DNA from 4 places in the Streptomyces sp. NPDC001137 genome. Region 4 is predicted to be linked to each of the others. Evidence: riboswitches for the same ligand, from Rfam matches in the RefSeq annotation. Region 4 holds a riboswitch; each other region holds the start of a gene.

Region 1 (7,122 bases), on a different contig from region 4:
GTCGCCCAGGACAACGGCCACGTGCTCCTGGCCGTCGGTCAGGCCGTGGAAGGTGACCAGTTCGGCGTCGACGCTGTAGCCGTCCTGGAAGCGCAGCGGCACCCGGACGCGGGCGCGCGGGGTGGCGGCGGGGAAGTCGGGCATGCGGGTCTCCGGGGTCGTCCATATCTGCTTCAGTTTTGAAGCAGCTGCATGGTGGGGAACCCTACCCCATGCTTTAAATTTGAAGCAACAGCTTTTCGGGATGCCCCGGGTTTCCGGGCTGCCTCAGGAACCCCTCAGGAACACGGTCCGGAGGAGCGGCGGCGCCAGGGAACCTCATCCGAGGTCGGGCGCTCCTCCTCCCGCTCCAGTGCCTGCACCACTCCCGAGAAGATCTCCTCCAGCTGCTCGACCTGCTGCGGGGTCAGCTGGTCGAAGAGCAGCGAACGCACGGTCTCCACATGCCCGGGCGCCGTCCGCTCCAGAACGGCCATTCCCTCGGCGGTCAGCATGGCGAAGCTGCTGCGCTTGTCCCACTGGCAGTCCTCGCGCCGGATCAGACCGTCCTTCTCCAGCCGGGTCACGGCATACGTCAGCCGGCTGCGTGTGATCTTCGCCCGCTCGGCGAGATCGGTCATGCGCAGCCTGCCGTCCGGCGCCTCGGAGAGGTTGGCCAGGATGGAGTAGTACAGATGCGGCATGCCGGCGTCCTGCTGGAGCTGCCGGTCGATGGCGTCCTCCAGGAGGTGCGTCGCCGCGATGTACGCGCGCCAGGCGCGCTGCTCCTTCTCCGTGAGCCAGCGAGTCGTCATGCCACCAGTGTAGGTTTGTTTCAAACTTTAACCAAGCGTCCAGATCGCAGCCCGTCGTCCCAGCCTGACCGCCGCCGAGAGTGAGCGCATCCGATGCCGTACCCGTACGTCCTGCTGTCCGCCGCCGTCTCCCTCGACGGCTACCTCGACGACACCGGCCCCGAGCGCCTCCTGCTCTCCAGCCCGGCGGACTTCGACCGCGTGGACGAGGTCCGTGCCTCCGTCGACGCGATCCTCGTCGGCGCCGGCACGATCCGCGCCGACAACCCGCGTCTGCTGGTCAACTCGCCCGAGCGCCGCGCCGCCCGCGTGGCGGCCGGACAGCCGGAGTACCCGCTCAAGGTCACGGTCAGCGGCTCCGGCGACCTGGACCCCGACGCCCATTTCTGGCACACGGGCGGCGAAAAGCTCGTCTTCACGACCGACAAGGGCGCCGAGCGCGCCCGCGCCCTCGGTATCGCCGCCGACCTCGTCCCGCTCGGCCCCGACCTCGACTGGCGCCGCCTCCTGGAGCATCTGCACGAGGTACGCGGCGTGCGGCGCCTGATGGTCGAGGGCGGCGGCACGATCCACACCCAGCTCCTCCAGCAGGGCCTCGCCGACGAACTCCAGCTGGTCCTGGCCCCCGTCTTCGTGGGCGACCCGGACGCCCCCCGTCTCTTCGGCCCCGGCGCCTACCAGCCCGGCCGCCTGCGCCTCACGGAAACCCGCCGTATCGAGGACGTGGTCCTCATGCGCTACGAGCCCACGGCCCCCGGCACCGGCCCGCTCCCCACCGCCGCCGACCACCACTGGCTGGCCCTCGCCTGCGACCTCGCGGCCGAGTGCCCGCCCTCGCGCACCGCCTTCAGCGTCGGCGCGGTGATCGTCGCCGCCGACGGCACGGAACTCGCCCGCGGTCACTCCCGCGAGGGCGACGACCCGGTCGTCCACGCCGAGGAGGCGGCCCTGGCCAAACTGGACCCGGCCGACCCGAGGCTGGCCACGGCGACGGTGTACAGCAGCCTGGAACCCTGCGCCCATCGCGCCTCCCGCCCCAAGCCCTGCGCACGACTGATCCTCGACGCGGGGGTACGGCGGGTGGTCACGGCCTGGCGCGAGCCGGACACGTTCGTCGCGGGGGCGGACGGGAGCGGGCTGCTGGCGGGGCGCGGGGTCGAGGTGGTCGTGCTGGAGGAGTACGCGGGGCGGGCAAAGGCGCCGAACGAGCATTTGCTGGGGTGACTTGAGGGGAGTGACTCGGTGGGGGTGACTTGGGGGGTGATCTTTCAGCGCCGGTCGGCATCTCTCAGCCCGTCCGGCGTTTGAGGACGAGGCCGTTCAGGCCGAAGGGGAGTCTGCGGGCGCAGCCCCCAGCACCGCCCACCACACCCCCCGCACCGGCCGATCGGCCCAACAGATCCTGCGCCCAACTCCGCGAACGGCGACGCTGACCGTACCGGCCGGAGGCGATCGCGGAGGTAGAGCCAGTGAGGTCAGTTCCCAGACGTGCGGCGGCAGTTCTCCTCGTCCTCCTGCTGACGGCGCTCGTCGCCTCCTGCGGCACCGACCCGGGCACCCGCACCATGGCGAGGGCGCTGCCCCCGGGCGCACCGTTCACCCACCCCGGTGTCCTCGTCAGCCAGGCCCAGCTGGACGTCGTACGCAAGAACGTCATCGCGGGCAAGCAGCCCTGGCTGCAGGCGTTCCTCGACATGCGGGACAGCAAGTACGGCTCGTACAAGTACACGGCCCAGCCGACCGCGATCGTCAACTGTCCCTGGGGCGGCAAGGGCGCGAAGGGCTGTCTGGAGGAGCGGCAGGACGCCATCGCCGCCTACACGCAGGCCCTCCTGTACAGCGTCACCGGTCAGCGTGAGCACGCCGCCAAGGCCCGGGAGATCATGGACGCCTGGTCGGCGCAGCTGAAGCGGCACACGGCGCAGGACGCCCAGCTGCAGTCCTCCTGGGCCGGGTCGACCTGGGCGCGGGCCGCGGAGATCATCCGGTACGCACCGGGCGCCGGCTGGCCCGCCGACCGGGTACGGCGGTTCGCGGCCATGCTGCGCACCGCCTACCTCCCCGAGGTCACCAGGGACCTTCCCGACTACAACGGCAACTGGGACCTCGCGATGACCGACGCCGCCATCGGGATCGCCGTCTTCACCGACGACCACAAGACCTTCGACGCCGCCGTCAAACGCTTCCGGGGCCTGGTGCCCGACTACTTCTACCTGCGCAAGGACGGCAAGATCCCGCTCACCCCGGCCGGCTCCGACGCCAACACCGTGCAGAAGCTGGAGACGTACTGGTTCAAGGAGACGAAGTTCGAGGACGGGATCGCACAGGAGACCTGCCGCAACTTCAAGCACGTCGGCTACTCCCTCGCCGCCACCGCGCACATCGCCGAGACCGCCTGGCACCAGGGCGTCGACCTGTACGGCGACGTCAAGGACCGGCTGAAGGCGGCCCTCGACTTCCACGCCCGCTACGAGATGGGGGAGAAGCCCCCGCGGTGGCTGTGCGGCGGCAGGGTCGTCGGGAACATGGGCCCCGACCTGGAGGTCGTCCTCAACCACCTGGAGAACCGGCTCGGCACCCCCGTCCCGGCCGCCCACAAGCTGGTCGCGCAGACCCGCCCGGCCGGCACCGACGACCTCTTCGTCTCCTGGGAGACGCTCACCCACGCGGACAACCCGGCCGCCTGACGCGGGCCCCGCGGGCCCTTACGGACACCGGAAAACCCAGGTGAGCGGGGGCGGACGCAAACCCTGGCGCAGACAGCCCCGCGGATGGCGTATGCTGGTTACACAACGACGCGGGGTGGAGCAGCTCGGTAGCTCGCTGGGCTCATAACCCAGAGGTCGCAGGTTCAAATCCTGTCCCCGCTACTCAAGGCTCAGGGCCGGAGTCCAGTCACTGGACTCCGGCCCTGAGTGTTTCCCCCGGTCGGGCCATCCGGCTCGCCCCGCGCCGCCGTCCCGGGAAACCTGGAGCGGTGGAGCACGAGGGGCCGATCTCATACGCACGCACCTTCGTGCGGCTGCTCCCGGCACTGCTGATCGTCGGCGGGGCCTGCTACGACTACCTCACCCCGTCGCGGTTCACGGCGGGCCCCCTCTTCACGGCGGCCCCCCTGGTCGCCGCCCCGCTGTACTCGCGCCGGGGCACCGTCCTCACCGGCGGCGCGACCGTCCTGGTCGTCACCGCGATCCACGCCGAGGTGGGCATCCTCCTCCAGGTCGAGGCGGTGACCGAGCTGGCCACCGTGGCGACGGTCTCGGTGCTGGCCGTCCTCATCAACCTCCTCGTCCGCCGCAGCAGCGAGGAGCTCGCCTCGCAGCGCGAGATCGCCGAGGCCGCCCAGCGCGCCGTGCTGCCCGAGCCCGCCGAGCGGATCGGAGGGTTCGCGATCGCGGCACGGTACGAGGCCGCGCAGGCGGACGCGTCCATCGGCGGCGACCTGTACGCCGTGCAGGACAGCCCGCACGGCGTACGGCTGGTCGTGGGCGACGTACGCGGAAAGGGGATGGGGGCGGTGGCCGCTGTGGCCGTCGTCATCGGGGCCTTCCGGGAGGCCGCCGAGCAGGAGGCCACGCTGGAGGCGGTCGCGCAGCGGCTGGACCGGGCGCTGGAGCGGGAGGCCGCGCGGCGCGCGGGGATCGAGCTGTTCGAGGGGTTCACGACCGCCGTGCTCGCCGAACTCCCGCACGGCGAGGGCGTCGTACGCATCGTCACCCGCGGCCACCCGCCCCCGCTGCTGCTGTGCCCCGACGGCACCGTGCGCACCCTGCACGCCCGCGAGCCCGCTCTGCCGCTCGGCATGGGCGGGCTCGGGAGCCGGCCCGACCGCGCGGAGGAGACGGCGTTCGGCAGCGGGGCCACGCTGCTGCTGTACACCGACGGACTGTCGGAGGCGCGGGACGAGCACGGGGTGTTCTTCGATCCGGCGGAACGACTCGCCGGCCGGGTCTTCCACGACCCCGCCGCGCTGCTCGTCACCCTCGCGCGGGAGGTGCGCAGGCATGCCGATGAGGCCATGACGGACGACATGGCGCTGCTCGCCGTAAGGCGCCCCTGAGCAGGTGCGGCCGGGCGCGACGAGGTGCGGCCGGTTGTGACCGGGTGTGATCGGGCGAACCCCCTCCGCATAACAACTGACAAACCGTCAATGTCCGTGGGATTCCTGAGGCGCGGTCAACTCGCCCGTTTTTCGCCGTTCATGCGCCGTACGTCCAGGTCGGAAAGGTTAATGATCAAGCGGAACACCTTGGAATCGGCACCCCGGGTCTATTAACGTTCGATAACGCAGCGCGGTCGTCCCAGCCGTCACAAGAGGCGGCTCCGTGCGCACGCGCCGAATCCCGCAAGGGAACCGGGGAACCACCACCCTGGGGTGAATCGCGCTGATACAGCCGTGGCAGCACGGCAGGTATACGCGCGTAGGAGACCTTCCTGCTCCGAACCCGTCAGCTAACCCGGTAGGCGAGAAGGAAGGAAAGGAGCACGCCCACGTGGCGTCCAACCCGCCTGCCCCGCAAGCCCCGTTCGTGCCGAGCACCGAGCCCTTCGGCTTCGCCGTCCGACGCACCGACGAGGGCCCCTGGGAGGAGTGGAATCCCACCGAGGACTCCATCGCCCCGGTACGCGGCCGGCACCGCGTCGCCAAGCAGCGCGGCGGGGGACTCGCCCGCAGCTCCACGGTCCTGGGCGTCGGCGTCATAGCCGCCGTCGGCGCGGGCGGCATGGCCAGCGCCAACACCGGCAAGCCGCCGGTGTCGATCTCCATGCCCGATCTCGCCTCCGTGGGCCATGTCTTCGACGGCGGCTCCGACGCCCCCAAGGGCTCCGCGACCGCGCTCAGCGATGTCGCCACCACCTCCGAGGGCAGCGCACAGGGTGCCAAGGGCGCCGGTGAGGCACTGCGCGACCGGATCATGGCGCAGGCCGAGTCGCAGCAGGTCCAGATCGACAGCAAGAGCCAGGCGGCCACCGAGGCGGCCCTCGCCAAGCAGATCGACGAAGCCGCCGCCGAGGCCGAGAAGGAGGCCGCGGCCAAGGCCGCCGCCGCGAAGGAGAAGGCGGAGGCGGACGCCAAGAAGGCCGCCGAGGCCGCGAAGCTCGCCGAGCTGGCCAAGCAGTTCAAGCTGCCGGTCGTGTCGTACACGATCACCGGCACCTTCGGTCAGGCCGGCTCCATGTGGTCCTCCGGCTACCACACGGGCCTCGACTTCGCCGCGCCCACGGGCACGCTCATCAAGGCCATCCACTCCGGCACCATCACACAGGCCGGCTGGGCGGGCTCGTACGGCTACCGCACGATCCTCACCCTCGACGACGGCACCGAGCTCTGGTTCTGCCACCAGTCGTCGATCAGCGTCAGCGTCGGCCAGAAGGTCAGCACGGGTGACGTCATCGGCCGCATCGGCGCCACCGGCAACGTGACCGGCCCGCACCTGCACCTCGAGGTCCACCTCGACGGCAATGCCACCGGCATCGACCCGATGACGTGGCTGCGCAGCAAGGGCCTCAACCCCTGACACCCGTACGCTCTCCGTCCGTACCCGGAGTGCCGTAGTCCGCTTGTTTACGGGATCTTTGCGCCCACTGCGGAAGAGCGGCCTCCTGGGCGGGCGTTGACGTAGACCATGACTTCTCCTTCTCTGCGCAAGCTGGGCTCCTCCGGCCTCGAGGTCTTCCCGCTCTCCCTCGGCGGCAACGTCTTCGGCTGGACCGCCGACGAGGCCACCTCCTTCGACGTGCTCGACGCGTACACGGCCGCCGGCGGCAACTTCGTCGACACCGCCGACTCCTATTCGTCGTGGGTCGACGGCAACCAGGGCGGCGAGTCCGAGACGATCATCGGCAAGTGGGTCAGGGCGCGCGGCAACCGCGACGACGTGGTCATCGCGACCAAGGTCAGCCAGCACCCAGAGTTCCAGGGCCTGTCCGCCGCGAACATCAAGGCCGCGGCCGAGGCGTCCCTGCGGCGCCTCGACACCGACTACATCGACCTCTACTACACCCACTTCGACAAGCCCGAGGTGCCGGTCGAGGAGATCATCGGCGCGCTCGACGAGCTGGTGAAGGCGGGCAAGGTCCGGCACATCGCCGCGTCCAACATCTCGCCCGACCGGCTCCGCGCCTCCCTGGAGTTCTCCGACCGCGAGGGCCTTGCCAAGTACGTGGCCCTGCAGCCGCACTACAACCTGGTCTCCCGCGACACGTACGAGGGCGAGCTGCAGGAAGTGGCCGCGCGCTACGGTCTGGCCGCCGTCCCGTACTTCTCCCTCGCCTCCGGCTTCCTCACCGGCAAGTACCGGCCCGGCGCGACGGTCGACAGCCCGCG
Region 2 (7,122 bases), on a different contig from region 4:
TGCGGCTGGCCGGAGCGCCCTCCCTGGGCTGGCTGGACGTGAAGACCTCCGGTGACGTCGAGGTGCCGGTCATCGAGGCCGCCATCGACGAGGAACTCGCCCGGTTCGCCGCCGAGGGCCCCACGGCCGAGGAGATGGAGCGCGCCCAGGCCCAGCTGGAGCGCGAGTGGCTGGACCGGCTCGGCACGGTCGCGGGCCGCGCCGACGAACTGTGCCGGTTCGCCGTCCTGTTCGGCGACCCGCAGCTCGCCCTCACCGCCGTCCAGCGCGTCCTGGAGGTGACGGCCAAGGAGGTCCAGGAGGTCGCCAAGGCCCGCCTGCGGCCCGACAACCGCGCCGTGCTCGTCTACGAGCCGCTCTCGCCCGAGTCCGCGGAGCACACCCAGGACGAGGACTTCCCCGAAGACCCCGAGTCCGAAGCCACGGTGGAAGCCACCGACCAGAACGAGGAGGCGGCCAAGTGACCGAGCTCGCCACGATGCAGTTCCACCCGCAGCCCCGGGCGGGCGAGGCCAAGCCGTGGGCGTTCCCGTCCCCCGAGCGCGGCGCGCTGGACAACGGCCTGACCGTCCTGCGCTGCCACCGCCCCGGCCAGCAGGTCGTCGCCGTCGAGGTGCTCCTCGATGCGCCCCTGGAGGCCGAGCCGGCCGGTTTCGAAGGCGTCGCCACGATCATGGCGCGGGCCTTCTCCGAGGGCACCGACAAGCACTCGGCCGAGGAGTTCGCCGCCGAGCTGGAGCGCTGCGGAGCCACCCTCGACTCGCACGCCGACCACCCGGGCGTACGACTGAGCCTGGAGGTCCCGGCCTCCCGTCTCGCGAAGGCGCTCGGTCTGCTCGCCGACGCCCTCAGGGCGCCCGCGTTCGCCGACAGCGAGGTCGAGCGGCTGGTCCGCAACCGCCTGGACGAGATCCCGCACGAGCTGGCCAACCCCTCGCGCCGTGCCGCCAAGGAGCTCTCCAAGGAGCTGTTCCCGGCGACCTCGCGCATGTCGCGCCCGCGCCAGGGCACCGAGGAGACGGTCGAGAAGATCGACGCGGCGGCCGTACGCGCCTTCTACGACCGCCATGTCCGGCCCGCGACCGCCACCGTCGTCGTGGTCGGCGACCTCACCGGCATCGACCTGGACGCCCTGCTAGGCGACACCCTGGGCGTCTGGACGGGCAGCAAGGCCGAACCCCGCCCTGTGCCGCCGGTGACCGCCGACGACACCGGGCGCGTGATCATCGTCGACCGTCCGGGCGCCGTCCAGACGCAGTTGCTCATCGGCCGCGTCGGCGCCGACCGGCACGACCGCGTGTGGCCCGCCCAGGTGCTCGGCACGTACTGCCTCGGCGGCACCCTCACCTCCCGTCTGGACCGCGTCCTGCGCGAGGAGAAGGGCTACACCTACGGTGTGCGCGCGTTCGGCCAGGTCCTCAGGTCCGCCCCGGACGGCTCCGGTGCCGCGATGCTCGCCATCAGCGGCTCCGTCGACACCCCGAACACCGGCCCGGCGCTCCAGGACCTGTGGACGGTGCTGCGCACGCTCGCCGAGGGCGGCCTCACCGACGCCGAGCGCGACGTCGCCGTACAGAACCTCGTCGGTGTGGCTCCGCTGAAGTACGAGACCGCGGCGGCCGTGGCCAGCACGCTGGCCGACCAGGTCGAGCAGCACCTGCCCGACGACTACCAGGCGACGCTGTACCAGCAGCTCGCCGCGACCGGCACCGTGGAGGCCACCGCGGCGGCCGTGAACGCCTTCCCGGTGGACCGTCTGGTGACGGTTCTCGTCGGTGACGCGGCCCAGATCAAGGAGCCCGTCGAGGCCCTCGGGATCGGCGAAGTCACCGTCGTGACAGCCGAGTAGAGGCTGCCTCAGCGGCACGCGCGCGTAGGGGCCCTGGTGACGGATGCGTCACCAGGGCTCCCTAATGTCCGGATTGAGGGAGAGGTTGCCTGTCTGCCCTGTGGCATGCGCTACAAAAGGCGTGATCCGTTTGGGGATTGAAAGTGCTCCCGCTTAGCGTCGTCCGGGCTGTCCGTCAGGCACCGCGCCGCACCCGCGGCACCGGACAGCCATCGCCGAGTCCCCGTACGGCGCGAGCCAGGGGAGCCGGGGACCCACCGCAGTCCCTGGGGTGAATCGGACGCCCGCGCGTGCAGCGAGGGGGTCCGTAGGAGACCTTCCTGCTCCGAACCCGTCAGCTAACCCGGTAGGCGAGAGGGAAGGAAAGGACCAGCCACCACATGGCGTTCACGCGCGCCACCGGGAAGCACCGTCGCCCCACACGGATGCACCGCACCACCACCCGCGCCGCCGGGGTCGCGGCCCTCGCCACCACCGGCGTCATCGGCACCCTGGCGGCCCCCGCGCTCGCCGCCGACACCTCCGTCGAGCAGACCGGCCTCACCCCCGTCATCACCATCGGCGACACGATCGCCGACAGGATCGACGCCCAGGCCGACGCCCAGAAGCAGGCCGCCGAGGAGGCCGCGCTCAAGAAGGCGGCCCAGGAGGCGGCACGCCAGAAGGCCGCCGCCAAGGCCAAGCAGGAGCGCGAGGCCAAGGAGCGCGCCGCCCGCGAAGCCGAGCGCAAGCGCCTCAACACCTTCGTGGCGCCGATCTCGAACTCGTACGTCTCCACCGGCTACCGGGCCAGCAGCTCCCTGTGGTCCTCCGGCAGCCACACCGGCATCGACTTCCACGCCGCGAGCGGCACGACCGTCCACGCGGTGGGCTCCGGCACCGTCGTCCAGACGGGCTGGGGCGGCGCCTACGGCAACCAGATCGTGATCAAGATGCAGGACGGCACGTACACCCAGTACGGCCATCTGTCGTCCATCGGCGTCTCGGTGGGCCAGACGGTCACCCCGGGCCAGCAGATAGGCCTCTCCGGCGCGACCGGCAACACCACCGGACCGCATCTGCACTTCGAGGCCCGTACGACCCCCGAGTACGGCTCGGACATCGACCCCGTCGCCTACCTGCGCTCGCACGGTGTGAACGTCTGACGACGGGTCGCAAGACCCCTCTCGAGGCCCCGGCTCCCGAGCCGGGGCTTTCGGTGTTTCTGCCGCCCCACTGTCCAAAAAATATCCATGGATTCCGGCCCGCCGTCGGAAATTCCGGCTCCGTGCAATAGAGTCACCGATACACGTCAATCATCGACGTTTCACGGGGATTAAGTCGGAGGTCGGTCATGCGTATTCCGGCGCACTCGGTGTGCACGGCGATCCGGGACGACATCGTCGCCGGTGTCTACGAGCGTGGCAGCCGGCTCACCGAGGAACTCCTCGCGCGCCGCTACGGCGTCTCGCGCGTCCCCGTGCGCGAGGCCCTGCGCACCCTGGAGGCCGAGGGCTTCGTGGTGACCCGGCGGCACGCGGGCGCGTGCGTCGCGGAACCGACCGAGCAGGAGGCCTCCGACCTGCTGGAGATGCGCATGCTCCTGGAGCCGCTCGGCGCCTCCCGGGCCGCCCAGCGGCGCACCGACGCCCATCTCAAGGTGCTGCGCGGCCTGGTCAGACTGGGCCAGGAGCGGGCCAGGAGGGGCAACAGCGAGGATCTGCGCTCCCTGGGAGGCTGGTTCCACGAGACGCTCGCCCAGGCCTCCGGCAGCCCCGCGCTGGCCTCGATGCTGACCCAGCTGCGCCACAAGATCGCCTGGATGTACGCCGTGGAGGCACCGGCCAACCCCGTGGAGTCCTGGGCGGAGCACGGCGCGATCGTCGACGCCGTGGCCCGCGGCGACAGCGAGCGCGCGCGGGCGGTCACGACGCTGCACACCGAACGCTCGAGCGCGGCGCACCGGCTGCGGTTCGGCGGCCCGGAGCGGGCGAACGGTGTGAGGAACTCGCAACATCCCGTAAACATGTCGGGCCTGCGGCATTAACACGGGCACCGTATACAAAGAGAGAACAATTCGCGGGGCATTATTTCTGCTGCCCGCGACCGGAAATTGCGCCGCCTCGGCGCGGGAAATGCGAAGGGCTCGCCCGGCAATTCGGACGAGCCCTTCTGTGGTGCCGTGATCAGACGGTCTCGGGGAGTTCCTCGAGACCCTCGGAGACCAGCTTCGCCAGCCGGTCGAGGGCGACGTCGGCACCCTCGGCCTCGGAGGCGAGGACGATCTCCTCGCCGCCCTGGGCGCCCAGGCCGAGAACGGCCAGCATGGAGGCCGCGTTGACGGGGTTGCCGTCGGCCTTGGCGATCGTCACCGGGATACCTGCGGCCGTGGCGGCCCGGACGAAGATGGAAGCGGGGCGGGCGTGAAGGCCCTCGGCCCAGCCGACGTTGACGCGGCGCTCAGCCATGTGATGCTGCCCTTCAGAGTCTCAGGGTTGTCTAGACCAGTTTCCCACACGTGAAGCGTCTCCGGAGCGGTCCTGTGCCCCGTCCGGGGTGGGCGGTCGGGCCGCGGCCTCGGCCCGACTTGCGTCCTTGTTCTCTCCTCGACGGACTGCCGTGTTCTCCACAGACTGCCTCGCGCCGTTGTCGGACGCGAGCCGTACTCTGGGGCCCATGCAGACCTCGCCGGACCGGCACGAGTACCCCGCCCACTGGGAGGCCGACGTGGTGCTGCGCGACGGCGGCACCGCGCGCATCCGCCCCATCACCGTTGATGACGCCGAGCGCCTGGTCAGCTTCTACGAGCAGGTTTCGGACGAGTCGAAGTACTACCGCTTCTTCGCGCCCTACCCTCGTCTGTCCGCCAAGGACGTCCACCGCTTCACGCACCACGACTTTGTGGACCGGGTGGGACTCGCGGCCACGGTCGGCGGCGAGTTCATCGCCACCGTACGCTATGACCGCATTGGTGCCGACGGCATGCCCGCGTCAGCTCCGGCCGACGAGGCCGAGGTCGCCTTCCTCGTGCAGGACGCCCACCAGGGGCGCGGCGTCGCCTCCGCCCTCCTCGAACACATCGGCGCGGTCGCCCGGGAGCGCGGCATCCGCCGCTTCGCCGCCGAGGTGCTGCCCGCCAACAACAAAATGATCAAGGTGTTCACGGACGCCGGGTACACCCAGAAGCGCAGCTTCGAGGACGGCGTCGTACGCCTGGAGTTCGACCTCGAACCCACCGACCGCTCCCTCGCCGTCCAGCGCGCGCGTGAGCAGCGCGCCGAGGCGCGCTCGGTACGACGGCTGCTCGTGCCCGGCTCCGTCGCCGTCGTCGGCGCGGGCCGCAGCCCCGGGGGTGTGGGCCGCAGCATCCTCGACAACATCCGTGACGCCGGCTTCACCGGGTCGCTGTACGCCGTGAACAAGGCGCTCCCCGAAGACGTCAAGGAACTCGACGGCGTCCCCGCCCACCGCTCCGTCCGCGACATCGACGGACCCGTCGACCTAGCGGTCGTCGCCGTGCCGGCCGAGCACGTCCCCGAGGCCGTCACCGAGTGCGGCGAGCACGGCGTGCAGGGACTCGTCGTCGTCTCCGCCGGGTACGCCGAGAGCGGGCCCGAGGGGCGCGAGCGCCAGCGGGAACTCGTGCGGCACGCGCGCACGTACGGCATGCGGATCATCGGGCCGAACGCCTTCGGGATCATCAACACGTCCTCCGAGGTGCGGCTGAACGCCTCCCTCGCCCCCGAGATGCCCCGCCCCGGCCGCATCGGCCTGTTCGCCCAGTCCGGCGCCATCGGCATCGCGCTGCTGTCCCGTCTGCAGCGCCGCGGCGGCGGCGTCACCGGGGTCACGGGCGTGTCCACCTTCGTGTCGTCCGGCAACCGCGCGGACGTCTCCGGCAACGACCTGATCCAGTACTGGTACGACGACCCGGACACCGATGTCGTGCTCATGTATCTGGAGTCCATCGGCAACCCGCGCAAGTTCACCCGCCTCGCCCGCCGCACGGCCGCCGCCAAGCCCCTGGTCGTGGTCCAGGGCGCCGGATCCGCCCCCCAGGGACACGCCGTACGGGCCACACGGCTGCCGCACGCGACGGTGTCCGCCCTGCTCAGGCAGGCCGGCCTGATCCGCGTGGACACGATCACCGAGCTGGTCGACGCGGGCCTGCTGCTCGCACGCCAGCCCCTGCCGGCCGGCCCAAGGGTGGCGATCCTGGGGAACTCCGAGTCCCTCGGGCTGCTGACGTACGACGCCTGCCTCTCCGAGGGGCTGAGGCCGCTGAGGCCGCTGGACCTCACCACCGGGGCCTCGGCGGAGGACTTCCACCAGGCGCTGCTGCGGGCCCTGGAGGACGACTCGTGCGATGCGGTCGTGGTGACCGCGATCCCGGCGATCGGCGAGGAGTCACCGGGGGACGCCGAGCTGGCGGAGGCGCTGCGATCGGCCGCCGAGTCCGTTCCGGGCAAGCCGGTACTGGTGGTGCACGTGGAGCTCGGCGGCCTCGCGGAGGCCCTGTCGGCCGCGACCAGCACCGCACCGCAGCCGGACACCAGGGCGACGGCCACCCGCCGGCTGCGCCCCTCACAGCAACTGCCCCCGCCGGTACGGGCCCAGGAACCCGCGGCCCCCGCCACCTGCTCCCGCCTCATCCCCGCCTACCCCGCCGCCGAGCGCGCCGTCCGCGCCCTCGGTGAAGCCGTGAAGTACGCCCAATGGCGCCGCGACAGCGCCGACCCCGGCAAGGTGCCCGAATTCGAGGACATCGACGAGAAGGGGGCCGCCCGGCTCATCGGCGGGATGCTGGCGCGCGGGCAGGGGCTCACGCTCGGCACCGAGGAGACCTGCGAGCTGCTCGGGCAGTACGGCATCCCCGTGCGCAGGGCGGTGCCCGCCTTCACCCCGGACGACGCCGTCCGGGCCGCCGAGACCCTCGGCTACCCCGTCGCCCTCAAGGCCACCGCCCCGCACCTGCGCCACCGCGCCGACCTGGGCGGCGTACGCCTGGATCTCGCGGACGAGGAGCAACTGCGGCGGGCATATGCCGAGTTGACGGAACTGTTCGGAAAGCCGGAGGAGCTCAGACCGGTCGTGCAGGAGATGGCGCCACGCGGCGTGGACACGGTGGTACGGGCCGTCATCGACCCGGCGGCCGGAGCCGTCCTGTCCTTCGGGCTCGCCGGAGCCGCCTCCCAGCTGCTCGGCGACATGGCACACCGGCTGGTCCCGGTCACCGACCGGGAGGCGGCCTCGCTGGTCCGGTCGATCCGGACGGCGCCGCTCCTGTTCGGCTG
Region 3 (7,122 bases), on a different contig from region 4:
CCGACCGTCCGCCCGTTACGTCCTGCCCGAGTTCACCGAGCGCACGAGCTCCGGCACCAAGACGATGGATCCGTACTCCAAGCTCCTGGAGGAGCGGATCGTCTTTCTCGGGACGCCGATCGACGACACCTCGGCGAACGATGTGATGGCCCAGTTCATGCACCTCGAGTACCAGGCCCCGGACCGGGACATCTCGCTCTACATCAACTCCCCCGGCGGCTCGTTCACCGCCACGTCGGCGATCTACGACACGATGCAGTACGTCGGCTGCGACGTGGAGACGATCTGCCTCGGGCAGGCCGGCTCGTCCGCCGCGGTGCTGCTGGGGGCGGGCACGCCGGGCAAGCGGTTCGCGCTGCCGGGGGCACGCGTGGTGATCCATCAGCCGCTCCTGGCCGAACCCATCGAGGGACAGACCAGCGATCTGGCCATCCAGGCCGAGGAGTTGGGCCGGATGCGGGCCCGGCTGGAGGAGATGCTCGTACGGCACACGGGACGCAGCCCGGAGCAAGTCGCCGCGGACATCGAGCGGGACAAGATCCTGAACGCCCAGGAAGCCGTGGAATACGGCCTGGTGGACCGGATCATCCCCAGCCGCAAGTCCACCCTCGCCCCGCCCACCGGGCGGTGAGCGGCCGGTGCTCCCACCCGAACTCCCGCCGTTGCCCGCCCTCACGCACGCCGAGGGTGAGTTGATCGACCGTTACCTCGACGTGGTCGACCTGCTCGGCCGCATCAACCCCGCGCAGCACGGCGACACGTATCGCGGGCTGCGGGCCGCGCAGGCGCTGGTGAGCAAGGCGGCCCAGCTGCGCGACGCCCTGGCGCTGATGCACCAGCGGGGCGAGACCGAACTGCACGCCCCGACGCTGGGGCGCGCCCTGCGGGTGCTCGACGGGGAGCGGCGCACCGCCCGGGTCACGGTGCCGCCACCGCCCCACAGTTGACGCACGTATGACCGGTCCGGGCCTTCCGCTTGTCGGCGAAGCGTCCGGACCGGAGGTCAAACGGACCAAACGAGGTACCCCCATTCGGCGTAGTCGCGGCTCCTTTTTCGCGACCGTCAGGGTTGCGCAACGCGCCTGCCGCAAGGCCGGAATCTGGTGCTCCGGTGCTGGTCCGGGCCTCCTCGGGGGCCTCAACGCCCCCTCGAACGCAGGGGTGTCCACCCGAACGGGTGAGTGGTGAGTAACGACACAAACTCCCGGTTCCATTGGGATTTTCGGACTTGTATGGGTGAAGATCCCTGTCTGACGACAAGCCCCCGCCGCAGCGGCGGGGCGATCCGGGCGGACGCCGAGTCCTGCCGCCGCCCGGATGACCGGTCGACAGGAGTGGATCGGCAGGAGTGGAGGACCCAAGCAAGACGGGTCGCCGGAACGGTCACGCCATGACCGGGTCGAGCAGCCCTTGGGGTGAAGCCGCGTCAGCGGCCGGGCAACTTCGCCAGCCCGAATCCGACAGGTCATCCTTCACAGGCGGCTGACGAAGGGTTGCGCATGACTGCGCTCAATCGTGTCCCGTCGCTGATGGTCCGGGCCGGTACGGCCTCGGCCCTCACCATCGCCGCAGTGGGCGGCTCCATCGTGGTCCCGGGCGTCGCCTCCGACGCCTCGGCAGCCACCATGGCGACGAAGGCACTTCAGATCGCGGCTTCCAAAAAGGGTTCCCCGTACAAGTGGGGCGCCAGCGGACCACGCCGGTTCGACTGCTCAGGGCTCACGCTGTACTCGTTCAAGAAGGCGGGCAAGAAACTGCCCCGTACGGCGGCCCAGCAATACAACAAGACCCGGCACATCTCCGCGAAGAGCCGGAAGGCCGGAGACCTTGTGTTCTTCCACTCGGGCTCCAACGTCTACCACGTGGGCATCTACGCCGGGAAGGGGAAGATCTGGCACGCCCCGAAGTCCGGGGACGTCGTGAAGCTGCAGAAGATCTGGACCTCCAGCGTCTGGTACGGCCGGGTCAGCTGACTCTCCCGCGGGGGCGACGGCAACCTGACGTGCCGTCGCCCCCGCGGGGCATGACGCGACATCAAAGGCCCGGCGGCGCTTCGAGGAGAAGCACCGCCCCCAGAGCCGCCGGCAGCAAGCAGCAGCGTCCGGGGCAGCGCCGCACCGCCCGCGGGCACGAACCGCGGCAGCAGACTCAGGAAGGTGATCGGCGCCTTGGGGTTCGGGGCATTGGTCATGAACCCCTACGCGCGGCGGACACCGGCACCTCGACGCTCCCCGTACGGGACCGGCGCAGCCCCCGCAGCGTCCTCAGGCCCACGTACAGCACCGTAGCCGCCGCCGAGCAGCCGAAGTGCCCGGAAGAGCGCCGGAACGGCGGCCAGGACCGCGGCGACGCCGGCCACCGCAAGCGCCGTCTGCAGAAGCGGCCCGCCCCCGACACCGAGTGCGCAGGCGACACCGGCCCGGCGGGAGACGAGGGTGCCGTGGCGGAGGCGGGCTCGATCACCCGCGCCGCCGAGCGACTCGGCTGTACGGCGCCCGCGCCCTCCCAGCAGCCGGCGAAGCTGGAGCGGGAGGCCGGCACAGCGCTGCTCGTGCGGCATCACCGCAGGGCGCGCCTGACGGGTGCGGGAGAGCTGCTCGTTGCCCGGGCGCCGGGTGCTGGACGAATGGGAGCGGGCGCGGCACGAACTGGCGCAGCTGACCGGGCTCTCGGGCGGCACGCGCCTGCTGGGGACGTTCCTGACGGCGGGGATCCAGCTGCTGCCGCCGGTGCTCAGCGCGTTCCGCCGGGCACATCCCGACGTGGAGGGATGCACCTGCTGGAAGGGGGCGAGTTGCGCCGTACGGTCTCGGTCGCCCACCGCCCCGACGAGGTGGCACCGGCCGCGGACGCCTTCCGGGCGCTGTGCGCGGGGCGTTCAGCCGGGCGCGGCTCGGTTGAGCGACTACGGCTCCTGCTGCCCCGCCGCCGTCACGGGCTGGGCCGGTACCGTCCACGGGAGTTCGATGGTGACCGTCTTGCCGCCCTCGCGGGTGGGGCGGACATGCAGTCGGCCACCGCATTCGGCAGCGAGCCAGCGGATGATCACCATGCCGCGGCCGTTGTCCTGCTGCACGGCGGCGGGCAGCCGCTTGGGGAAGCGGGGGTGACTGTCGGTGACACCGATGCGGAGCTGCTCGTCCCGGTGGAGTTCGATGTCCACCGTGAAGGTGGGCGACTGACCGAAGGTGTGCTGTACCGAGTTGGTGGCGAGTTCGGAGACGATGAGGCGGATGGTCTCGGCGGCCTCCGTGTCCGCCGGCAGTCCCCACTCGGCCAGCGTGGTGACCACGAAGCCGCGGGCCGCGGAGACCGAGGCGGGATCGCTCGGCAGAGTGACGGATGCTTCCAAATGGTCTGCCATGGCGCGGTCGTCCCTTTCCCACGGGACCGGAGTCCGACACGGAGCGGATGGTTCGAGTACGGTCCCGGACTGGTGCTTCGTCGCCAGACTGCCATTACCGCGCCCGTCACGGGTGGCGATCCACCAAGATATGCATATATCTGTCCCCCAAAGCGGTGAACTCTGCGACGAGAGACCGTATTTGGGTGGCACGGAAGGAGTAAGGAGAAGCGCATGCAACACGGTCCCGCGGTGCGCCGCCGGAAACTGGGCGCCGAACTGCGTGCGTTACGCACGAGCGCGGGGCTCACCAGTGGTGAGGCCGCCCGGCTCGTGGGCTGGCACCAGTCGAAGGTGAGCCGGATCGAGACCGGCGCCAGCGGGGTGAAACCGGCCGATGTGCGGTTACTCCTGGACGCCTACGCCGTGGCGGACGCCCAACTCCGTGAATTGCTGCTGGTGTTGGCAGGATCCGACGAAGGAGGCGGCCGGCATCACTGGTGGCACGCCTATCGCGGGGTACTGCCCCCGACCTACCGCGATTTCATCAGTCTGGAGTCCCAGGCGAGCTCGATGAGCACGCTGGAGACGTCCGTGGTGCCCGGCCTTCTGCAGACGCCCGCGTATGCGCGCGCGGTGACCCGGGCAGCCGTCGGCGGACTGGACGACGAACGGCTCGACGCCCTGGTCGAGGTACGGCTGGCCAGGCAGGACGTACTGCGTTCGGATCCGCCGCTGGAGCTGAGCGCGGTACTGGACGAGGCGGTGCTGCGCCGGGAGATCGGCGGCCCCGAGGTCATGGACCAGCAGCTCGAACGGCTCCTGGAGGCGGCGCGTCTACCTCAAGTGCGGCTTCAGGTACTGCCGTTCGCTGCCGGAGCGCATGTCGGCGTCACCGGACCTTTCGTAATCTTCTCATTTTCGAGCACTTCCGATCTGGACGTGGTTGTTCTCGACCACTTGACGAGTAGCCTCTACCTCGAACGGAAAGAAGACCTCCGGGCCTATACCGAGGCCTTCAACGCCCTTCAGAGCCACGCCCTTTCGCCCGAGGACTCGTTGGATTACATCGCCGGGATAGGTGACGGCGCGTAAGGAGGCACCATGTCAGCACTGCCTCGGAACGTACCCTCCAGTACCGATCTGCACGGCGTGCGGTGGCTGCGCAGCAGCTACAGCACGGGTGCGAACAACTGCGTGGAGACGGCACGGCCGCACTCCGGCCCGTGGGCCGGACTGCTCGCCGTGCGCGACTCCAAGGACCCGGCCGGGCCCGCCCTGCTCCTCTCCCCCGAGAGCTGGACGGACTTCACGGCCGCATACAAGTCCTGATCAGTCCCGATCGGCCCTGGCCAGTTCCGATCAGTTCCGCATCGTGCGGCACACGGCCGTGTCACGCCGACTCATGGTCGCGTCTCGCCGATCACACGTACAGCGCGTTCGATCTGCGCCTCGGAGAGGTCCGCGCGGGCGGTCAGCCTCAGCCTTGAGATGCCGTCGGGCACGGAAGGAGGACGGAAGCAGCCCACGGCGAGCCCTGCCGTACGGCAGTCGGCGGCCCATTGCACGGCCCCCTCCGGGGACGGAGCGCGCACGGAGACCACCGCGGCGTCCGGTCGTACCGCCTCGTGACCCGCGGCGGTCAGGCGTGCGTGCAGTTCGCCGGCGACGGCACGCGCGCGTGCCGCACGCTCCGGTTCGCGGCGCAGCAGTCGCAGTGCCGCCAGAGCCGCGCCCGCCGCGGCGGGCGCGAGGCCCGTGTCGAAGATGAAGGTGCGGGCCGCGTTGACGAGGTGGTCGATGACCCGGGCGGGGCCGAGGACGACTCCGCCCTGGCTGCCGAGCGACTTGGACAGCGTGGCGGTCACGACCACGTCGTCGGCGCCCGCCAGGCCCGCCGCGTGCGGGGCGCCGCGGCCGCCGTCACCGAGGACGCCTAGGCCGTGCGCGTCGTCGACCAGCAGTCCCGCGCCGCGCTCCCGGCAGGCGGCGGCCAGCTCGGCCAGCGGGGCGGCGTCGCCGTCGACCGAGAAGACCGTGTCGGAGACGACCACCGCGGTGGCCGCGCCGTCCTCGTGGGTCTGGAGCGCCTTGCGCACCGCCTCCGGGTCGGCGTGCCCGACGACCTGGGTGGTGCCCCGGGCCAGCCGGCAGCCGTCGATGAGGGAGGCGTGGTTGCCCGCGTCGGAGACGATCAGCGAGCCGTGCGGGGCCAGCGCGGTGACCGCGGCGAGGTTGGCCGCGTAGCCGGAGGAGAAGACGAGAGCCGCCTCGAAACCGCAGAAGTCGGCGAGCTCGTGCTCCAGCTCGGTGTGGAGCTGCGTCGTACCGGTGACCAGTCGCGAACCGGTCGAGCCGCCGCCCCAGGTCCGCGCGGCCTCCGCCGCACCCTCGGCAATGGCCGGATGGTGGGTCAGGCCCAGGTAGTCGTTGCTCGCGAGGTCCAGCAGCGGGGAGTCGGCCGGGCGCGGGCGCAGGGTCCGTACGAGTCCGGCGCGGCGGCGCAGCCGCGCCTGTTCGTCGATCCAGCCGAACGCCATGGCTCCTCCGGGGCTTTTGTAGGCAGTGGACAGACACTAGCCGGACGGGCCGCACCCCATGGTGTGGCAATACACACACGACGAAGTGTCCCTCTTGTTCAATCTCTCCTTGGCCGGGAGCGCTTCCGTAGGACAGGATCGGCTCTCATGGACCTGCTGAACACGCTGGTGGACAAGGGGCTTCGGCGCGAGCTGCCGACCCGCGAGGAAGCTCTGGCCGTCCTCGCCACTTCCGACGACGACGTGCTCGATGTGGTGGCCGCGGCCGGAAAGGTGCGCCGGCACTGGTTCGGCCGACGGGTGAAACTCAACTACCTCGTCAACTTGAAGTCCGGACTGTGTCCGGAGGACTGCTCTTACTGCTCCCAGCGGCTCGGTTCCAAGGCCGACATCCTGAAGTACACCTGGATCAAGCCGGACGAGGCCTCGCAGGCCGCGGCGGCCGGTCTGGCGGGTGGCGCCAAGCGGGTGTGCCTGGTGGCGTCCGGGCGCGGGCCGACCGACCGGGACGTGGACCGGGTCGCCGGCACCATCAAGGCGATCAAGGAGCAGAACGAGGGCGTCGAGGTGTGCGCCTGTCTGGGTCTGCTCTCCGACGGCCAGGCCGAGCGGCTGCGCGAGGCGGGCGCGGACGCCTACAACCACAACCTGAACACGTCCGAGGCGACGTACGGGGACATCACGACCACGCACACGTACGCCGACCGGGTGGACACCGTGAACAAGGCGCACGCGGCCGGTCTGTCCGCCTGCTCCGGTCTGATCGCGGGTATGGGCGAGAGCGACGAGGACCTGGTGGACGTGGTCTTCTCGCTGCGCGAGCTGGACCCGGACTCGGTGCCGGTGAACTTCCTGATCCCGATGGAGGGCACCCCGCTCGCCAAGGAGTGGCACCTCACCCCGCAGCGCTGTCTGCGGATCCTGGCGATGGTGCGGTTCGTGTGCCCGGACGTCGAGGTGCGCATCGCCGGCGGCCGCGAGGTCCATCTGCGGACCATGCAGCCCCTGGCCCTGAACCTGGCCAACTCGATCTTCCTCGGCGACTACCTCACCAGCGAGGGCCAGGCCGGCAAGGCCGACCTGGAGATGATCGCGGACGCCGGCTTCGAGGTGGAGGGCGCCGGCGAGGTGACCCTGCCCGAGCACCGGGCCGCCGCGGGCGGGGGCTGCGGTTCGCACGCCGGGACCGGCTGCGGCTCCCACCAGGACGGCGGGTGCGGATCGCACGCGGACGGCGGT
Region 4 (7,122 bases):
AGCGCACCTCGGTGACGGAGGGCATACCGCTGGGCCAGCCGGGCCTGGCCCTCTCGGCGAAGCTGGCTTCGCGGGTGCGGACGGCCGGCCTGGACGTGCCGCTGCCCCAAGCCGAGGGCGTCGGTTACGAGTTGCTCGCGCTGGCGGTGCGCGCCGAGGCGGCGGGCGTGGACCCGGAGGCCGCGCTGCGGGCGGCCGCCCGGGCCTACCGGGACGCGATCAGGGAGACGGAGGGCCGCGACCGGTCAGGCGGCGGTGAACCGCACGGGCAGGTCTCGTAGCCCGCGCATGATGAGCCCGCCCCGCCAGCGCAGCTCGGCGGGGTCGGCGGCGAGCTCGAGATCGGGCAGCCGGCGCAGCAGCGTCTCCAGGGCGGTACGGCCTTCGAGCCGGGCCAGGGGGGCGCCGAGACAGTAGTGGATGCCGTGGCCGTATCCGAGGTGCTGGTTGTCCCGGCGGGAGAGATCGAGCGTGTCGGGCTCCGTGAAGCGGGCCGGGTCGCGGTCCGCCGCGGCCAGGACGACCAGGACGGGGTCGCCGGTGGCGATGCGCTGTCCGCCGATGGTCAGCGGCTCGGTGGCGAAGCGCCAGGTGGCCAGCTCCACGGGACCGTCGTAGCGGAGCAGCTCCTCTATACCGGTGTCGAGCAGTGCGCTCTCACCGCGCCCGATCGACTCCTGGAGCCGCTGCCGCTGCCCGGGATTGCGCAACAGCGCGTAGGTGCCGTTGCCGATCAGGTTGATGGTGGTCTCGAAGCCGGCGAAGAGGAGCACGAAGCACATCGCGGCGGCCTCGTTCTCCGTGAGGTGCTCGCCGTGGTCGGAGGCGCGGATCAGACCCGAGATCAGGTCCTCGCCGAGGTCGCCGCGCTTGCGGTGGATGAGTTCGGCCAGATAGCCGCGGATCTTCTTCACGGAGCGGGCGACACCGCCGCGCGGACCGCCGCCGTGCCGGATCATCATCCCCGCCCAGTCGCGGAAGTCGTCCTGGTCCTCGCGCGGGACGCCGAGCAGATCGCAGATCGCGTAGATGGGGAGGGGGAAGGCGAAGTCGTGGATCAGATCGGCCTCGCCGTGCGGCGCGAACCGGTCGATGAGGTCGTCCGTCAACTCCTGCACCCGCGGCGCGAATTCGGCCACCCGGCGCGGGGTGAACGCCTTGGAGACGAGACGGCGCAGCCGGGTGTGGTCCGGGGGGTCGATATTGAGCAGATGCGTCATGAGGTTGGCGCTGCGCTCACCCGGAATGCCGGTCCTGCTCTTGCCCTGCGCGTCCTCGGCGTGGTGCTCGGGGTTCTTCGAGAGCCGCCCGTCCGCGAGCGCCTGACGTGCGTCGGCGTAGCGGGTCACCAGCCATGCCTCGACCCCGCTGGGAAGTTTCGTCCAGTGGACGGGGGAGTGCTCGCGCAGCCAGGCGTAGGCCGGATACGGGTCGCCGGCGAATTCCCAGGTGAAGAGTTCGGGTGCGGTGTTCGGGACGTTCACAGGACGACCGTAGCCGCAGCCCGCCGGCGGATGCGCCGCCGCGGCGAACCGGTCAAAGATGACGTGCGTTCAAGTCTGTGATCTTCACGTGATCTACGCGGCATTAACTTGTGACAAGTGATCGGCAGCGGATACGTTCACGGACCAGCGCGGTGGTATCGAACGCCTGTCGGTGTCATGCGCCGCGCGGTCACTGCTGTCTTGTGAAAGGCGTCCGCATGCTCTCCGGGAACGGTCGACACCGTCGCCCCCGTCAGGCTCCGGCAATCCTCGTCGCGGCCGGGGTGACCGGCTCCGCCATCGCGATCCCGCTCTTCGCCGCCGGCGGCGCGAGCGCCGCGGACGGCACCACCTGGGACAAGGTGGCGCAGTGCGAGACGGGCGGCTCCTGGAGCGAGAACGGCGGCAACGGGTTCTACGGCGGGCTCAAGTTGACCCAGGAGAACTGGGAGAAGTACGGCGGCCTCGACTACGCCCCCCGGGCCGACCTCGCCAGTCGCAACCAGCAGATAGCCGTCGCCGAGAAGCTCCTGGACGACCAGGGCGTCGGCGCCTTCCACACCTGCGGGCTGACCTCCGGGCTGACCAAGGACTCGGGTTCGGCCGACATCGACACCGGTGTGCTGGGCGGCGGTTCCGGTTCGTCCGATTCCTCCGGGTCTTCGGACTGGACCGGTCTCTCCAACTCCTCGGGCAGCGCTTCCGATGGGTCCTCTTCGTCGGATTCGTCCTCCGGCTCGTCGTCCAGCGCCTCCCCCTCGACCTCCGCGAGCGCGAGGGACAACTCCACCGAATCCGGCACATCCGCCTCGCCTTCCACCTCTGCGTCCAAGAAGGCCACAGGCGGCTCACAGGGTGCCGACAGCTCGCCGACAGACAAGGCGAAGGGTGACGACTCGGACAATCCCGAGCCCCCGGCGTCCACTTGGACCCTCGTCGACACCGGCTCGACCGGCTCGACCGGCACCGGCCGCCACCGCGGCGCCAGCGCCGACGAGACGGCAGGCAAGGCCGCCGATGCGACCAAGGCCGACGGCGGCACGCACGACACGTACACCGTCCACGCCGGCGACACCCTCGCCTCCATCGCCGACTCCCTTCACCTGGACGGCGGGTGGCGTGCGCTCTACGCCGAGAACAAGAAGGCCATCGGTACCGACCCGAATCACATCTTCGCCGGTCAGACCCTGAAACTCGGTGCCGAATAGGGCGAAAAACAACGGGAGTTCACGTCACACTTCGCCACCGAATGTCCGGTTTAGTGAAAGTGTGGGATGAGTCTCAGAAGCCCTGATCGTCTTTGAAATTCGGCGGAGCGCGTGTCTACCGTCGTCACCGCTCGTCAACACGAGCCCCGGCTGCCGCAACGCCGAATCCTGCCAGCGGTCGTACGGGAACAGTCGTCGCGTAAAGCGCCGTAGGCAGGAGCGGGGGACCCAAGGTAGGTGCCGTCCCGGGCAGTTGACGGGCGGCTAGGGGTGTAGCCGTGTCTCGTGAGAGCGAGAGCACGGCCGGGCAACTCAACCGGCCCGAACCCGACAGCTCACCTCGCAGGCGTCGGTGAGGGGATCGAACCATGCTGTTTTCCGGCAAGGGCAAGCACCGTCGTCCGTCCAAGGCCACCCGCGTCGCCGCGCTGGCCGGTGTCACCGGCGTCGCCATCGCCGCTCCGCTGATGGCGGCCGGCAACGCCTCCGCCGCCACCGCCTCCGAGTGGGACAAGGTCGCCCAGTGCGAGTCCGGCGGCAACTGGTCCATCAACACCGGGAACGGCTACTACGGCGGCCTGCAGTTCTCCGCCTCCACCTGGGCCGCGTACGGCGGCACCGCCTACGCCCCGCAGGCCAACCAGGCCAGCAAGGCGCAGCAGATAGCCGTCGCCGAGAAGGTCCTCGCCTCCCAGGGCAAGGGCGCCTGGCCGGTCTGCGGTACGGGCCTGTCCGGTGCCGCCTACAACGGCAGCGCCCCCAGCGCGAACACCAACCGCTCCAGCGACTCGCAGGCCGCCTCCCGCTCCGCCGAGCGCCCGGCCGCGAAGACCGAGAAGAGCACGAAGACCGTCACCACCCCGACCGGCAAGAAGGTCAAGAAGGGCGACGGCGAGTACAAGGTCGTCAAGGGCGACACCCTCAGCTCGATCGCCGAGAAGCACGGCGTCAAGGGCGGCTGGCAGAAGCTGTTCAAGCTGAACAAGGACATCGTCTCCGACGCCAACCTCATCTACCCGGGTCAGCAGCTGCACCTCAAGTGACAGCCTCGCGGGCTCCCCGCTCCGGTGCGTGTTCCCCCGTACGCACCGGAGCGGGGTTCTTTTTTGCACCGCTCTTTGTTCCGTTCGGAAACAATTTACTCTCGGTTCTGCCCAAGAGGTGGTCGGCAACGTGGCCGATCGGCCTTGGGCGGTTAGGCTCATCCCGCAGAGCCACCGCGCTACTGCCGTAGCCGTGTCACATCCAAGAAGGAGATGCTCGTGCCGTCCATCGACGTCGTCGTAGCCCGGGAAATCCTGGACTCCCGAGGCAACCCCACGGTCGAGGTCGAGGTCGGCCTCGACGACGGCAGCACGGGTCGTGCCGCCGTCCCGTCCGGCGCCTCCACGGGCGCCTTCGAGGCCATCGAGCTCCGCGACGGTGACCCCAACCGCTACCAGGGCAAGGGTGTCGAGAAGGCCGTCCTCGCCGTCATCGAGCAGATCGGCCCCGAGCTGGTCGGCTACGACGCCACCGAGCAGCGCCTGATCGACCAGGCCATGTTCGACCTGGACGCCACCGACAACAAGGGCTCCCTCGGCGCCAACGCCATCCTCGGCGTCTCCCTCGCCGTCGCCCACGCCGCCTCCGAGGCCAGCGACCTGCCGCTCTTCCGCTACCTGGGCGGCCCGAACGCGCACCTGCTGCCGGTGCCGATGATGAACATCCTGAACGGCGGCTCGCACGCCGACTCCAACGTGGACATCCAGGAGTTCATGATCGCCCCGATCGGCGCGGAGTCCTTCTCCGAGGCCCTGCGCTGGGGCGCCGAGGTCTACCACACCCTCAAGAAGGTGCTGAAGACCAAGGGCCTGTCCACCGGCCTCGGCGACGAGGGCGGCTTCGCCCCGAACCTGGAGTCCAACCGTGCCGCGCTCGACCTCATCATCGAGGCCATCAAGCAGGCCGGCTACGTCCCCGGCCAGCAGATCGCGCTCGCGCTCGACGTCGCCGCGTCCGAGTTCTACAAGGACGGCAAGTACGAGTTCGAGGGCAAGTCCCGCTCGGCCGCCGAGATGACCGAGTACTACGAGGAGCTCGTGGCGGCCTACCCGCTCGTCTCCATCGAGGACCCGCTGTTCGAGGACGACTGGGCGGGCTGGAAGGTCATCACCGACAAGCTGGGCGACAAGGTCCAGATCGTCGGCGACGACCTCTTCGTCACCAACCCGGAGCGCCTCGCCCGCGGCATCGAGGAGGGCACCGCCAACGCCCTGCTCGTCAAGGTGAACCAGATCGGCTCGCTGACCGAGACCCTGGACGCCGTCGAGATGGCCCAGCGCAACGGCTTCAAGTGCATGATGTCCCACCGCTCCGGTGAGACCGAGGACGTCACCATCGCCGACCTCGCCGTCGCGGTGAACTGCGGCCAGATCAAGACCGGCGCCCCGGCCCGCTCGGACCGTGTCGCCAAGTACAACCAGCTGCTGCGCATCGAGGAGATCCTCGACGACGCAGCGGAGTACGCGGGCCGCAGCGCCTTCCCCCGCTTCAAGGGCTGAGCCTTCCTGGGCTAAGCCTTAGCCAGTCGTACGTACGTCCCCGTACCGGTCCCGTACCGTGTGCGGGGACGTACGCACGTGTGACGGGAGGCGGCGACATGGCCGTGAAGGACCGGGACCGGTTCTCCACCGCGACCAGGATCAGGCTGCTCGGCGAGCAGACGGCGGCCCGGGTCTACCGCTCCCAGACCAAGCGGCAGGCCCGGCGGTCGCGGCTGACCGGCCGGGCGGCGCTGCTCGCCCTGGTGCTGTGCTCGATGGTGGTGGCCCTGGCGTACCCCATAAGGCAGTACGTCTCCCAGCGCTCCCAGATCGCCGATCTCCAGCGGCAGAGGGAGCAGGCCAGGGCGCGGGTCGAGCAGCTGCGCGACCTGAAGGCGCGCTGGCAGGACGACGAGTACGCCGAGCAGCAGATCCGGCTGCGGCTGCACTATGTGCTGCCCGGGGAGACGAGCTACGTCGTGATCGACCCCAGCGTGGCCAAGCAGTCGCGCTTCGAGCAGGGCGCGGGCCACCGCCCCTGGTACACGAACGTCTGGGACGGGGTCGACAAGTCCGACGCCTCCGCCCAGTGAACCGACAGAGGAATTCAGTACAGGCATGGATACGCCCCCGCCGCCCACCCCGCGCACCGAGCCCACCGACGCCGACGTCGAGGCCTTCAAGCAGCAGCTCGGGCGGCCGCCGCGCGGGCTGCGCGCCATCGCGCACCGCTGCCCCTGCGGCCGGCCGGACGTCGTGGAGACGGCCCCCCGCCTGCCGGACGGCACGCCCTTCCCGACGACGTACTACCTGACGTGCCCCCGTGCCGCCTCCGCGATCGGCACGCTGGAGGCGAACGGCGTCATGAAGGAGATGACGGAGCGGCTCCAGACGGACCCGGAGCTGGCCGCCGCCTACCGCGCCGCGCACGAGGACTACCTCGCGCGCCGTGACGCCATCGAGGTCCTGGAGGGCTTCCCCAGCGCGGGCGGCATGCCCGACCGGGTGAAGTGCCTGCACGTGCTGGTGGGCCATTCGCTGGCCGCGGGCCCCGGCGTCAACCCGCTGGGCGACGAGGCGATCGCGATGCTGCCGGAGTGGTGGCTGAAGGGCCCGTGCGTGCAGCCGCTCGCTGCCCCCGACCCGGCGGACGAGCTCCCCGGCGAGGAGGGCGAGGTCACCGACCCCGCCGAGGCCCGCAGCGGCTTCTTCGCGGACAAGCCGGTGGTCGCCGAGGGGTTCAGCCGGGTCGCCGCCGTCGACTGCGGTACGAACTCCATCCGTCTGCTCGTCGCCGACGTGAACCCTGTCACCGGTGAACTGCTGGAGCTCGACCGGCGCATGACGATCGTGCGGCTGGGCCAGGACGTGGACCGGACCGGGCGGCTGGCCCCCGAGGCGCTGGAGCGGACCTTCGCGGCCTGCTGGGAGTACGCGGAGGTGATCCGTGAACTGGGCGCCGACAAGGTGCGGTTCGTGGCCACGTCGGCCTCCCGGGACGCCTCGAACCGCGACGAGTTCGTACGGGGCGTCGTGGACATCCTGGGTGTCGAGCCCGAGGTCATCTCCGGCGAGCAGGAGGCCGAGTTCTCCTTCACCGGGGCGACCAAGGAACTGAAGGGGCGTGACGACCTCGACCGTCCCTACCTGGTGGTCGACATCGGCGGCGGCTCGACCGAGTTCGTCGTGGGCGACGACCATGTGCGCGCGGCGCGCTCCGTCGACGTCGGGTGCGTGCGGATGACCGAGCGGCATCTCGTCCGGGACGGCGCCGTCACCGACCCGCCCACCGGGGAGCAGATCGCGGCCATGCGGGCCGACATCGAGCGGGCCCTGGACCTCGCCGAGGAGACGGTCCCGCTGCGCGAGGCGCGCACGCTGGTCGGGCTTGCGGGGTCGGTCACG

The links. Region 4 has a riboswitch for cyclic di-AMP ahead of ABT254_RS39965 (transglycosylase family protein). Riboswitches for the same ligand answer to the same signal wherever they lie in the genome.
Region 1: linked by a shared signal. The riboswitch ahead of ABT254_RS31280 (M23 family metallopeptidase) and the one ahead of ABT254_RS39965 (transglycosylase family protein) in region 4 are both predicted to bind cyclic di-AMP.
Region 2: linked by a shared signal. The riboswitch ahead of ABT254_RS42945 (M23 family metallopeptidase) and the one ahead of ABT254_RS39965 (transglycosylase family protein) in region 4 are both predicted to bind cyclic di-AMP.
Region 3: linked by a shared signal. The riboswitch ahead of ABT254_RS35180 (C40 family peptidase) and the one ahead of ABT254_RS39965 (transglycosylase family protein) in region 4 are both predicted to bind cyclic di-AMP.

What each region holds. Positions count from the first base shown of each region.
Region 1 covers NZ_JBEPBA010000019.1:21,236-28,357, reverse strand. The annotation lists gene ABT254_RS31310 (GTP cyclohydrolase II) at 1-144, opposite strand, end outside; gene ABT254_RS31305 (MarR family winged helix-turn-helix transcriptional regulator) at 279-794, opposite strand; gene ABT254_RS31300 (dihydrofolate reductase family protein) at 888-2,018, shown strand; gene ABT254_RS31295 (alginate lyase family protein) at 2,360-3,481, shown strand; tRNA gene ABT254_RS31290 (tRNA-Met) at 3,591-3,664, shown strand; gene ABT254_RS31285 (PP2C family protein-serine/threonine phosphatase) at 3,772-4,854, shown strand; cyclic di-AMP (ydaO/yuaA leader) riboswitch at 5,119-5,276, shown strand; gene ABT254_RS31280 (M23 family metallopeptidase) at 5,288-6,313, shown strand; gene ABT254_RS31275 (aldo/keto reductase) at 6,422-7,122, shown strand, end outside.
Region 2 covers NZ_JBEPBA010000037.1:42,407-49,528, reverse strand. The annotation lists gene ABT254_RS42955 (M16 family metallopeptidase) at 1-464, shown strand, start outside; gene ABT254_RS42950 (M16 family metallopeptidase) at 461-1,849, shown strand; cyclic di-AMP (ydaO/yuaA leader) riboswitch at 2,053-2,217, shown strand; gene ABT254_RS42945 (M23 family metallopeptidase) at 2,230-2,994, shown strand; gene ABT254_RS42940 (GntR family transcriptional regulator) at 3,183-3,875, shown strand; gene ABT254_RS42935 (HPr family phosphocarrier protein) at 4,015-4,296, opposite strand; gene ABT254_RS42930 (bifunctional acetate--CoA ligase family protein/GNAT family N-acetyltransferase) at 4,505-7,122, shown strand, end outside.
Region 3 covers NZ_JBEPBA010000023.1:103,361-110,482, forward strand. The annotation lists gene ABT254_RS35170 (ATP-dependent Clp protease proteolytic subunit) at 1-631, shown strand, start outside; gene ABT254_RS35175 (hypothetical protein) at 639-947, shown strand; cyclic di-AMP (ydaO/yuaA leader) riboswitch at 1,363-1,496, shown strand; gene ABT254_RS35180 (C40 family peptidase) at 1,500-1,973, shown strand; partial or broken gene ABT254_RS46595 (LysE family translocator) at 2,084-2,434, opposite strand; partial or broken gene ABT254_RS35185 (LysR family transcriptional regulator) at 2,441-2,768, shown strand; gene ABT254_RS35190 (ATP-binding protein) at 2,906-3,364, opposite strand; gene ABT254_RS35195 (helix-turn-helix domain-containing protein) at 3,578-4,438, shown strand; gene ABT254_RS35200 (DUF397 domain-containing protein) at 4,448-4,675, shown strand; gene ABT254_RS35205 (8-amino-7-oxononanoate synthase) at 4,747-5,883, opposite strand; gene bioB (biotin synthase BioB) at 6,031-7,122, shown strand, end outside.
Region 4 covers NZ_JBEPBA010000030.1:13,265-20,386, reverse strand. The annotation lists gene ABT254_RS39980 (nucleoside triphosphate pyrophosphohydrolase) at 1-281, shown strand, start outside; gene ABT254_RS39975 (cytochrome P450 family protein) at 246-1,484, opposite strand; gene ABT254_RS39970 (transglycosylase family protein) at 1,703-2,692, shown strand; cyclic di-AMP (ydaO/yuaA leader) riboswitch at 2,888-3,056, shown strand; gene ABT254_RS39965 (transglycosylase family protein) at 3,061-3,735, shown strand; gene eno (phosphopyruvate hydratase) at 3,949-5,235, shown strand; gene ABT254_RS39955 (FtsB family cell division protein) at 5,334-5,810, shown strand; partial or broken gene ABT254_RS39950 (DUF501 domain-containing protein) at 5,836-6,237, shown strand; gene ABT254_RS39945 (Ppx/GppA phosphatase family protein) at 6,442-7,122, shown strand, end outside.